DNA from 2 places in the Citrifermentans bemidjiense Bem genome. Region 1 is predicted to be linked to the other one. Evidence: riboswitches for the same ligand, from Rfam matches in the RefSeq annotation. Region 1 holds a riboswitch; the other holds the start of a gene.

Region 1 (4,919 bases):
AAGTCGATCTCAAAGAACAAAAAGTGTAAACCATGTCCCCGAACAACTGTAAACCTTGACCCCGGTCCATACAACGGGAGGGGGCAGGGGGGTGGGTGAACTCGCCAGCAGCTCGAAAGGTGGCACCTACCCCCACCCCCTAACCCCCTCCCGCCGGGGGAGGGGGGACGGATAGCGCTGAACCTGCCCCCCCTTCTTTGCCCCCCTCCCCCCCCTGCACGGTATACACCCGGTATACACATTTGAAGCTACAGCGGCTTTTGCGCTACCATCTGCTTCCCTTTCAATCTTAGGAGAACATGTGGCGGCAATAAGCTCTGAAACCATTTCCGGCATCCGCCTTTTCAGCACACTCAACCGGGAGCAGCTGGACCGCATCGCCCGACACCTGCAGCTGCGCGAGTTCGCGCCGGGTCAGATCATCCTTTCCAGGAACGAGCCGGCGCTGGAACTCTACGTCATCCTCGCCGGAAGGATCAGGGTGGAACTCCTGGACGAAGGGGGGCAGGTGCTGACCCTCACCGAACTCGGCATCGGCAACGTCATCGGGGAGCGCGCCATCCTGACCGACGAGAAGCGCTCCGCCGACGTGAGGGCGATCACCGAGGTCCAGGCGGCACGGCTCTCCCGGGAGGATTTCGAAGAGCTTCTGGACCAAATCCCCGCGCTCTACGCCAACCTGAGCCGGATCTTCGCGGCGCAGCTGGGTAGCTGGGCGCACCGCCACCAGCGCGAGGAAAGCGAACACCGCGAGGTGATCACCAACATCATCGGCTGGCAGTTGCTTCCCGAGTTCGGCCAGTTCCCCGGCGCCTCGCACTGGGTGCGCCTTTTAAACCAACGCCTGCAGCAGCTGGGCGGCACCCGCAGCCACGTCCTCATCCTGGGCGAGCCCGGCACCTGGAAGGATCTCGCCGCCCGGCTGATCCACTTCCACAGCGAAGCCGACCGCCCCGTCCTTTTCCTGGACTGCGCCTCCCCCCCGCCGGTACTGGAAGAGGAAAACGAGCCAGCCGAGGGCGCCTCCCAAAGGGGTGTGCTGCTAGGTCTCGCCCAGGAGGCGGCGCTTTTCGGCCATGCTTCGCAGGGGGCGGTCTATGCGCGGCGGGTGAGAAGGGGGATGATCGAGCTTGCCGCAGGGGGCGACATGATCCTGCGCAACGTCGACTGCCTGGCCCTTGCGGTGCAGGAGGAGCTGGTCGATTTCCTCGACACCGGGCACTTCACCAGAAGGGGCGAGACCAAACTACGCAGCGCCCGGGTGAGGATCATAGCCACCAGCGGCAAGGCCCTGGAGCCCCTGATCGACAGCGGCAAGTTCAACGGAGAGCTGTACCGAAAGCTCTGCGGCGAAACCGTGGAGTTAGCCCCGCTGCGCGAGCGCAAGAAGGACATCCCCGTCATCGCGAAGAGCCTCCTCGCCTCTCTCAACGCCAAGCACAACCGCAACGTGCGCCGGCTCTCCCAAGACGCCCTGAACCGCCTGGTAGACCACGACTGGCCCCTCAACGCCACCGAACTGTACCAGGTCGTGAGCCGCGCCGTGGTGGTCTGCAGCGACACGGAGATTCAGCCCGAGCACATCTCCCTCCAGGGGCACCCCTTCGAGGACGGCCGCTTCAACCTCTTGACGCTTCCCTCCCTGGAGCGGCTCGCCTGGAACCCGCGTTTCCCGAAGGTGCTGCGCTGGCTGACCGTACCGGCGTTCCTGCTGATCACCCTGTACACCCTGCTCGGCCCCGCTTCGGACAACGCGGCGAACCTTGCGGCCTGGACCCTGGGATGGCCCGCGCTGATACTCACCGCTTTCCTCTTCGCCCGCGGCTGGTGCAGCTTCTGTCCGATGGAAGCGATCGGCGAACGGCTTGGGGTCACCAGCCGTGTGGTGCGCGACCCGGCACCGTGGCTGCGCAGTTTCGGGCCGTCGCTCAGTTTCGCCGCACTGGTGCTGATCCTCCTGATGGAGCAGGCGACCGGGATGTTCTCCCACGCAGCGGCCACGGGGCTGTTGCTGAGCGGCATGCTGACGGCGACGGTGAGCGCCGACCTGGTGATCGGCCGTCGCGGCTGGTGCAAGTTCCTCTGCCCGCTGGGGCGCATCGTGAGCCTCGTATCGCGCATCTCGCCGCTGGAGATGCACAGCAACCACAACGTCTGCCTGAGCAGGTGCCGGGTGGACGACTGCATCAAGGAGAAGGCCTGCCCCATGGGGCTGCACCCCTCCGGCGTCGACAGCTCCGACCACTGCGTCCTCTGTCTCAACTGCGTCCGCAACTGTCCGCACCACTCGATGCAGCTCGACCTGAGGAACCCGACCTGCGGCGTGTTCAACAAGGCCCGGCGCGGCTTCAGGGAGGCGTTTTTCAGCGTCACCCTGCTGGGCGCGGTGATCGCCGCCAAGGGGACCCCGCTTTTGGCCGGGCGGCAACCGGAACTCTTCCCGCGCACCCTCTGGACCCTGGAGGACTACCTGCTGGCGCTTTGCCTCGTCGCCGGGTTCACCTTCCTTGCCCTCATCGCTTCGGTGGCTGTGCGCGGCGCCCGCTGGCGTTCCGTCTTCACCAGCAGCGGGCTCGCCTACCTCCCTCTCGCCGCCGCGGGTCTATTCCTGATCTTCTTCCGTCCGCTGGTGGAGGGGGGCGCCAGGCTGGTCCCGCTCGCCGTTTCGGCCCTGGGAGCGGAAAATTTCCTCGATGCCACGGCGCTCACCCCGGAACTTGGGACGCTGCGCCTGCTCATCTACCCGATTATCCTTTTGGCGGCGCTCTTTTCCTGGGTGGTGCTGGCCCGGCTGCAGCGCCTGGACGGGCTCCCGCCGGCGGCGCTGCTCCGGCACCGGCTGCTCATCCTCGGCGCCACCGCGATACTGATAAAAATCCTTTAGTTGACATTCCGCGAGGGTCGGTATAAACAGGACGGGTTCCTCGTTACGATGAGGCGTTTGCTCAAACACAGGCTACTGCCCGGAAACGTCGAAAGACGCCAACGGGTAGACCAGGTCTTGCCGGCTTAAGGCTTGACCCAAGGTAGCTGGTCCCCCGGGACCTACGTTGCGCACTGCCGAAAACCTACGAGAGGGGAATCCGCGCCAGAAATAAGGCCATGGTCCCCCATGGCCTTTTGCTTTTTCATATCACGACAAAAAAGGTGGTGGTTTTTCACATTGGACAGTCATAGTAGCGACTATCACTTACTCATCCCGCAGTTCCGGCAGTAGCCTTTCCGAAGCTTCCCCCCTAACCTGGGCCTGCTTCCGGTTCTCCTGCCGCGCCGCGGGGAACAGCCGAAGCGAGGAGTCCAGGGACCTGTTTCCCGACTTCCGTCAATTAATCATTCTCACTGTGCGATGCTTGAGCGCATCGGCAGTAGGGGTCTGTCCGCGCGTGCTCCGGCATGAGGCCAGGACGACCCGCGTCCGGATAGCTGCGCCTTTACGCAAAAGGGGTAGAGTATCCGGCAGCACGGAGGAAGCAGGATGGCCAACCGGTCGACACCGTTCAGTAAAACAACAGGAAGAGCCGCTCCCAACTTTTGGGACCTGGCCGCCTTTCTCATGGTCATGGGGCTCGTCACGCTCTTTGCCTGGGGCAGCCGCGAGATGGGGATACCCTATATGCCGGGTGAGCAGATCCCCCTTTCGCTCGACCCCGTTAACCTCCCCGAGTACGCGCTGCGCACCGTCTTGCGCATGGCGGCGGCACTGGCGTTTTCGCTCCTTTTCACCTTCAGCTACGGAACGCTCGCGGCGAAGAGCCGCCGCGCCGAGCGGATACTCGTTCCGCTTTTGAACATACTCCAGTCGGTCCCCATCCTCGGCTTTCTCTCGGTCACCGTCACCGGCTTCATCGCCATGTTCCCTGGAAAACTTCTCGGGGTGGAGTGCGCCGCCATCTTCGCCATCTTCACCTCCCAGGCCTGGAACATGGCCTTCAGCTTTTACCAGTCGCTAAAGACCATCCCCTCCGACCTGAGCGAGGCCTCGGTCCTCTTCGGGCTCTCTCCCTGGCAGCGCTTCTGGAAGCTGGATGCCCCCTTCGCCATGCCCCCCTTGATCTGGAACATGATGATGTCGGTCTCGGGGGGATGGTTCTTCGTGGTGGCGTCGGAGGCGATCACGGTGGGGAAGACTTCGGTAACCCTCCCCGGGATAGGCTCCTACGTGGCGCAGGCCATCCACTACCGCAGCCTCTCCGCCATCGGCTGGGCGCTTTTGACCATGCTGCTGGTGATCCTCGTCTACGACCAGCTGCTCTTTCGCCCCATGGTGGCCTGGGCCGACAAGTTCAAGTTCGAAACGACCGAAAGCGGCGAGGGAAGCGGCTCCTGGGTGCTGACCCTGTTCCAGCGCGCGAGGCTCCTGCGCGCCGCCGGACGTTTCCTGGTCAACCGGTGGATCCGGCTCACCGACCTGCTCCCCAGGAGAAAGCAGCGCGCGAGCTTCCGTGACGCAACGCAGGCCACGATCCCCAAGGCGCAGGAAATTGCCTGGAACGCGCTTCTAGCCATTGGCGTCGCCGGGGGCGCGTGGCTTTTGGTCCAGTTCGTCGGGGGAGAGGTAGACGGCGCCGAAATTTGGAAGGTCTTCTATCTCGGCTTCCTGACCCTGGTTCGGGTCACGGTGCTTTTGATCATCGCCAGCCTGATCTGGGTACCCATCGGGGTGTATATCGGGCTCAACCCGAAATGGGCGACGAGAGTCCAGCCCCTGGCGCAGTTTCTGGCCGCGTTCCCCGCGAACCTTTTCTTCCCGGTGGCGGTCTTCTTCATGGTCCACTACCACCTCTCACCGGAGATCTGGACCGCCCCGCTGATGATCCTGGGGACTCAGTGGTACATCCTTTTCAACGTGATCGGCGGCGCCTCGGCCATCCCTACCGACCTGCGCGAGGCGGCCCGCAACTTCGGCGTCTCCGGGTGGA
Region 2 (4,919 bases), 1.4 Mb from region 1:
GAACCGGTCTCGGCAGCGACCTTGGCTGCATTGCGGACCATCCACTCGTAGGTGGCCGATCCCATTGCCAGTGCGCCAACCTCAGCAACGAATTCCGGGTAGCTGGACTCCTCCAGGTTCCCAAGAGAAAAGAGCCACTCCAACGAGTCGTCCTCTGTCGCGATAAATCCATCCAGACTCGATGCGGTGTAGTACTGGGTCTTCATAACTTCCATCACCTCTCGTGCCGGCTCTCATCGTCGCCGCCCTTAACCCCACTTCGGACCCTACATCACGTTCATAGATTAATTTTATGTCATTGAAGTTGCAACCAGTGCCAGGGTCAGAACGACCATAACCAATACTGTAGCCCAGGATATGACGTTGTAGAATTTCGAGTTGGTATATTCTCCCATCAGGCTCTTGCTGTTTATGAGAATCAGCATGAATATCAGAACGAACGGCAACATCACGCCGTTAACCACCTGAGAGATGAGCATGATGGCCACTAATGGGGCGTTTGGGAACAGAATGATCAGGGCACCGATAGCGATTAGTCCAGTGTAAAGCCACATGAATTGCGGTGCTGTCTTGAAATTATGGTCAATGCCGGATTCCCACCCCATCCCTTCGCAAACATAATAGGCAGTAGCAAGCGGCAGAATTGAGGCGGCAAACAGAGAGGCATTTGCCAGACCGATGGCAAACATCACCGATGCATATTTCCCAGCCAGCGGTTCAAGGGCTTTTGCCGCATCAGCAGCATCATTGATGGTTATGCCGTGGGCATAGAGGGTTGCACCACAGGCGACAATGATGAAAAACGCCACCACATCAGTGATAATGCAGCCGACTACGACATCGAGACGACTTGCTTTGTACTGCTCTATCTTGATGTTCTTTTCCACCACTGCCGATTGCAGATAGAACTGCATCCATGGCGCAATAGTTGTTCCAACCACCCCGATAATCATCATCAGATAGGACGGTTTCATGGAGAAGGTCGGCTTGACTGTTTCCGTCAACACCTGTGCCCATGGTGGAGCAGCCAGAACTGCCGAAACGATGTAGGTGACAAAGATGGTACAGGAGAAGAGGAATATCTTCTCTACAATCCTGTAGGTACCTTTCACTACCAGCCACCAGACCAAGAAAGCACCTATCGGCACTGAGATGTACTTGCTGACCCCGAATATCTCCATGCTTGCCGCCCATCCGGCAAACTCCGCAACCGTATTCCCCAAATCAGCAAGCAGCAGGCAAATCATCAGATAAAAGGTGGTCTTTACGCCGAACCGCTCCCGTATCAGGTCGGCAAGGGTCTTACCCGTAACCACTCCCATTCGGGCAACCATCTCCTGAACAACCACCAGGGCAACGGTAATCGGAATCAACGTCCAGAGCAGCGAATAGCCGAACTGCGCCCCGGCAACAGAATAAGTAGTAATCCCGCCTGCATCATTATCTACGTTTGCCGTGATTATCCCCGGCCCGAGTACTGCGAGAAACATCAGGATGTTTTTTTTGTTGAGCTTCATATCTATTCTCCATTCCTATGCCTGAAATACGGTCTTGCCTTTTATTCGCAAGTTGCCACTCTTACGAGGGGTACCGTCTCCGCTTCAGGGCATAGGGGAGAAACAGCTCAACTACATCGTCTATGGTAATAATACCAGCCATCGTCCTGTCATCCTCAAGTACCGGAACGGCAACAAGGTTGTATTTAGCCAGCAACTCCAGCACATCTTCCGGCTCGGCATCGACAGTGACCGTCTTGAGCTGTTCGGTCATAAGTTCGGATACTGGAAGGTCGGGATTGCTGATAAGCAGGTCTCTGAAGTTTACAACTCCGACCAGTTTTTCTTGGGCATCGAGAACGTAGGCATAATAAAGCATTTCAATTTCTTCCGCCTGCCGCCGCAATTCTTCCATAGCCTGTGCCACGGTGGTTTCAGCGGATATGGCAATGAACTCGCTGGTCATGAGACCGCCAGCCGTATCGTCCTCATGCTCCATCAGTTCCTGGATTTCATCTGCCTCTTCCTTGTCCATCAATCCCAGCAGTTCCTGCGCCATCTCTTCCGGCAAGTCGCCCAGCACATCGGCAGCTTCATCAGGCGGCATCTCTTCGAGGATGTCAGAAGCCTGTTCACTGTCCAATTGGCTGATTATCTGGGTGCGAAGTTCCGGCTCCAGTTCATGAATGGCTTCCCCTGCTGTTTCATAGTCAAGATTGTTCAGCAGGTTTTGAATGGACGCTCTCGGGATAGAAGATATGATACCGGCGATGTCAGCCGGATGCATTTCCGCCAACTGCTCACGGGCCTTGGAGAGGGTGAGTCCGGCAGTGTTTATTTCCAGAGCATTGACAAACTGCCAGCCGATTTCCTTCTGCGGAATCTCTTTCTGCACAAGAGACCAGACCTTCTCGTAACCAAGCCTTCTCAAAAGACCTCTGAAACCTATATCGACCGAGAAGATGCATAACATTTTCCCGTATGGTGCAAGTTTCACGTCATTAACCCTGACGACCTTGGCACCATTCACATCCACTATCTGCTTGTCGAGTACATCACGGGCCAAAAGAATCGCGTCGGATTGCCGTTCATAGAGGGGCATCTTTTCAATTGCTCCGGCAATTGATACGACAATCGGGTTGAACAGGAGTACCGAGTGCCAGGAAGCAATATGGATTTTCTTCCCCTTTTTTATCAGGAGTCCGGTAACGACCGGCAGCCCTTCACCAGGAACAATGGCAATATCCCATAATTTCCCGACCGACTTACCAGCCGGGTTGATGACCTGCTTGTTCAGCACTGAGCTGACATACAACTCCGTTGTAATCTGCATGCGACACCCCGATACACAGACCAAAGCCCGTGCGAATCTAATCAAGACCATACCAAAATCCACGCGCATGCAGGAGCATGCCCTGGAAAAAGGACAGCGATGAATTGTGTGTAATGGAGGGAATGGCAGAGGTTGCCTGATATTCCCCGTTATGGCCAACGTTCGCGTGTCAGCAAAGGCCATAACAGAGCGGAGGTGTATGGATTAATGCCGGAACGAACGATATTGATTGCCTAAGATACAACTATGACTGCCCAATTGAGATAACCATCACCTTTCGTTTCGGCATGGGTACAACGAAAAAAGGCCACGGGGAACCGTGGCCTGGATACATATCATGCCGTGGTTCCCCACTCGTAGGTTTTCAGCAGTGCACAACGTAGGTCAGGAAGAACCAGCTACCTTAGGTCAAGCCTTAATCCGGCAAGCCCTGGTCTACCCATTGGCGTCTTTCGACGTTTTTGGGCAGTAGCCTCTGTTTGTGCAAACGCCTCATGCTAACGAGGAACAGTTTTAGATACTTCCGACAGCATTTAATGTCAATGTTTTTGAAAGCTGTGGAAATTATAACTTGTTTAACACATCTGAACATCTGTGACATCGACTCTACCTGCCTTTCATCCTCTCGGAACGCCATGCCCTCCCCTGCTCGGTCAGCCGGTATTTCTGAAGTCGACTATTCGGCTTGTCAGGTATGGTCATCTCGATCCAGCCATCCGCCAATGCGGGCACTAGATAAAGTTGACGGAAGGATTCCCTGTGCTTCAGCCCTAGCGCGTTTTGAATGCTATCACGAGACATTTCTCCAACGAGTACCTCAAGCAAGCGTGCTATCTGCGGTGTGACTTGCGCGGTGACTTGGGGGGTCTGAGATTCGGCGATGGCCTGTTGCACCATTCCCAGCATAAACTCGACAAAGACTGCCGAATCGCCTTGCTTCGTGCTCTCACTCAGTGCGGCGTAATACTCCTGTTGGTGTTGGTGAACCAGGCTTTCAACGGGTATTTCTGCGAAGACAGGGTTCCATCTGGAAAGGATGAGGGGGCGAGGGAGCAGAGCCGCCAGGATTCCGGCCTGCTTTGCGTGCGGCTTGTTGGCTGTTACCCAGAGAGTCCTGTTGATATCATCAATCATGCCGTAGCCTTACCCAATAAGATCGCCCCAATTTACCCAAGACAAAGGCAACGGTCAATTTATCTAATGAAGTCAGTGAGAATTGGGCGTGTACGGGTCGAATCGGTCCCATTTTTTTTAAATATGTCGTTTTCCAATTCAAATATGTCATATTTTTTCCAAATGTGTCATTTTTGGGTCCAAATACGTCACATTTTTTTCAAATGCGTCATTTTTGAATTCAAATACGTCACATTCTTTCTAAATGTGACGTATTTGAATTCAAATCCGTCATTTTCTGGTTCGAATATGACATATTCCCACCCAATCCATTATTGCCCGGGGTCGGGCGTGTGAAGGATTTTGTGTAAATGCCCTATCGGCTACATAAGGGCGCGAAGGCAGAAGACCCCAGAATCGGTGACACGGTGGGCACAGGTAGACGAAACGCGTGCGGCGAATGCAATTTTGCCGGGGAAAACATATCGGCAGCAGACGGCAAAAAAGGGCCACGCTTTCGCGTGGCCCTTTACTATTGGTCTTCAATATTCAGTTTTTCCCGTGGTGCCGGAGCCGGGGTCGAATACGCCAGGTAACATTCTGAATTTAAACGCTAAACCCAAAGACGGTTTTTTAACATACCCCTAAAAATACCCCCACCAAAAAAAACTTCACTGCTCGAAGACTCAAAAACATGCGATTTGATTCCCAGGGGGGGTAGGCTCTAACTTGGGTCGCCCCGATCAAAGAAGCAAAGCTTATCGGATCTTCAATCCTGCATCAGCCGCTCTTCGGGCGATTTCCACAGCCGAAGCAGTTGCAACGGATCCACGTTCCCAAGGAGTTGACGAGCCAGCTCCAGCCGCTCAATAATACAGGCTCTTTCTTCTTGATCAAGATCAGAAGCCAAACACTCGATCTCCTCAAAGAATTTCAGGATACCATTCGCCTCACTCCATCCCCTAATCACTCGTAGC

What was found. A riboswitch is a leader RNA that binds a small molecule or an ion and turns the genes downstream of it on or off. The one in region 1 is predicted to bind magnesium.
Region 2: another riboswitch for magnesium. It lies ahead of GBEM_RS16155 (magnesium transporter); the one in region 1 lies ahead of GBEM_RS02125 (ABC transporter permease).

Annotation. Positions count from the first base shown of each region.
Region 1 covers NC_011146.1:509,761-514,679, reverse strand. The annotation lists gene GBEM_RS02135 (IS481-like element ISGebe1 family transposase) at 1-29, shown strand, start outside; gene GBEM_RS02130 (sigma 54-interacting transcriptional regulator) at 302-2,884, shown strand; M-box (ykoK) riboswitch at 2,917-3,086, shown strand; gene GBEM_RS02125 (ABC transporter permease) at 3,476-4,919, shown strand, end outside.
Region 2 covers NC_011146.1:3,729,270-3,734,188, forward strand. The annotation lists gene GBEM_RS16145 (dihydrofolate reductase family protein) at 1-215, opposite strand, end outside; gene GBEM_RS16150 (Nramp family divalent metal transporter) at 291-1,517, opposite strand; gene GBEM_RS16155 (magnesium transporter) at 1,579-2,829, opposite strand; M-box (ykoK) riboswitch at 3,172-3,341, opposite strand; gene GBEM_RS16165 (Fic family protein) at 3,436-3,963, opposite strand; gene GBEM_RS16170 (hypothetical protein) at 4,712-4,919, opposite strand, start outside.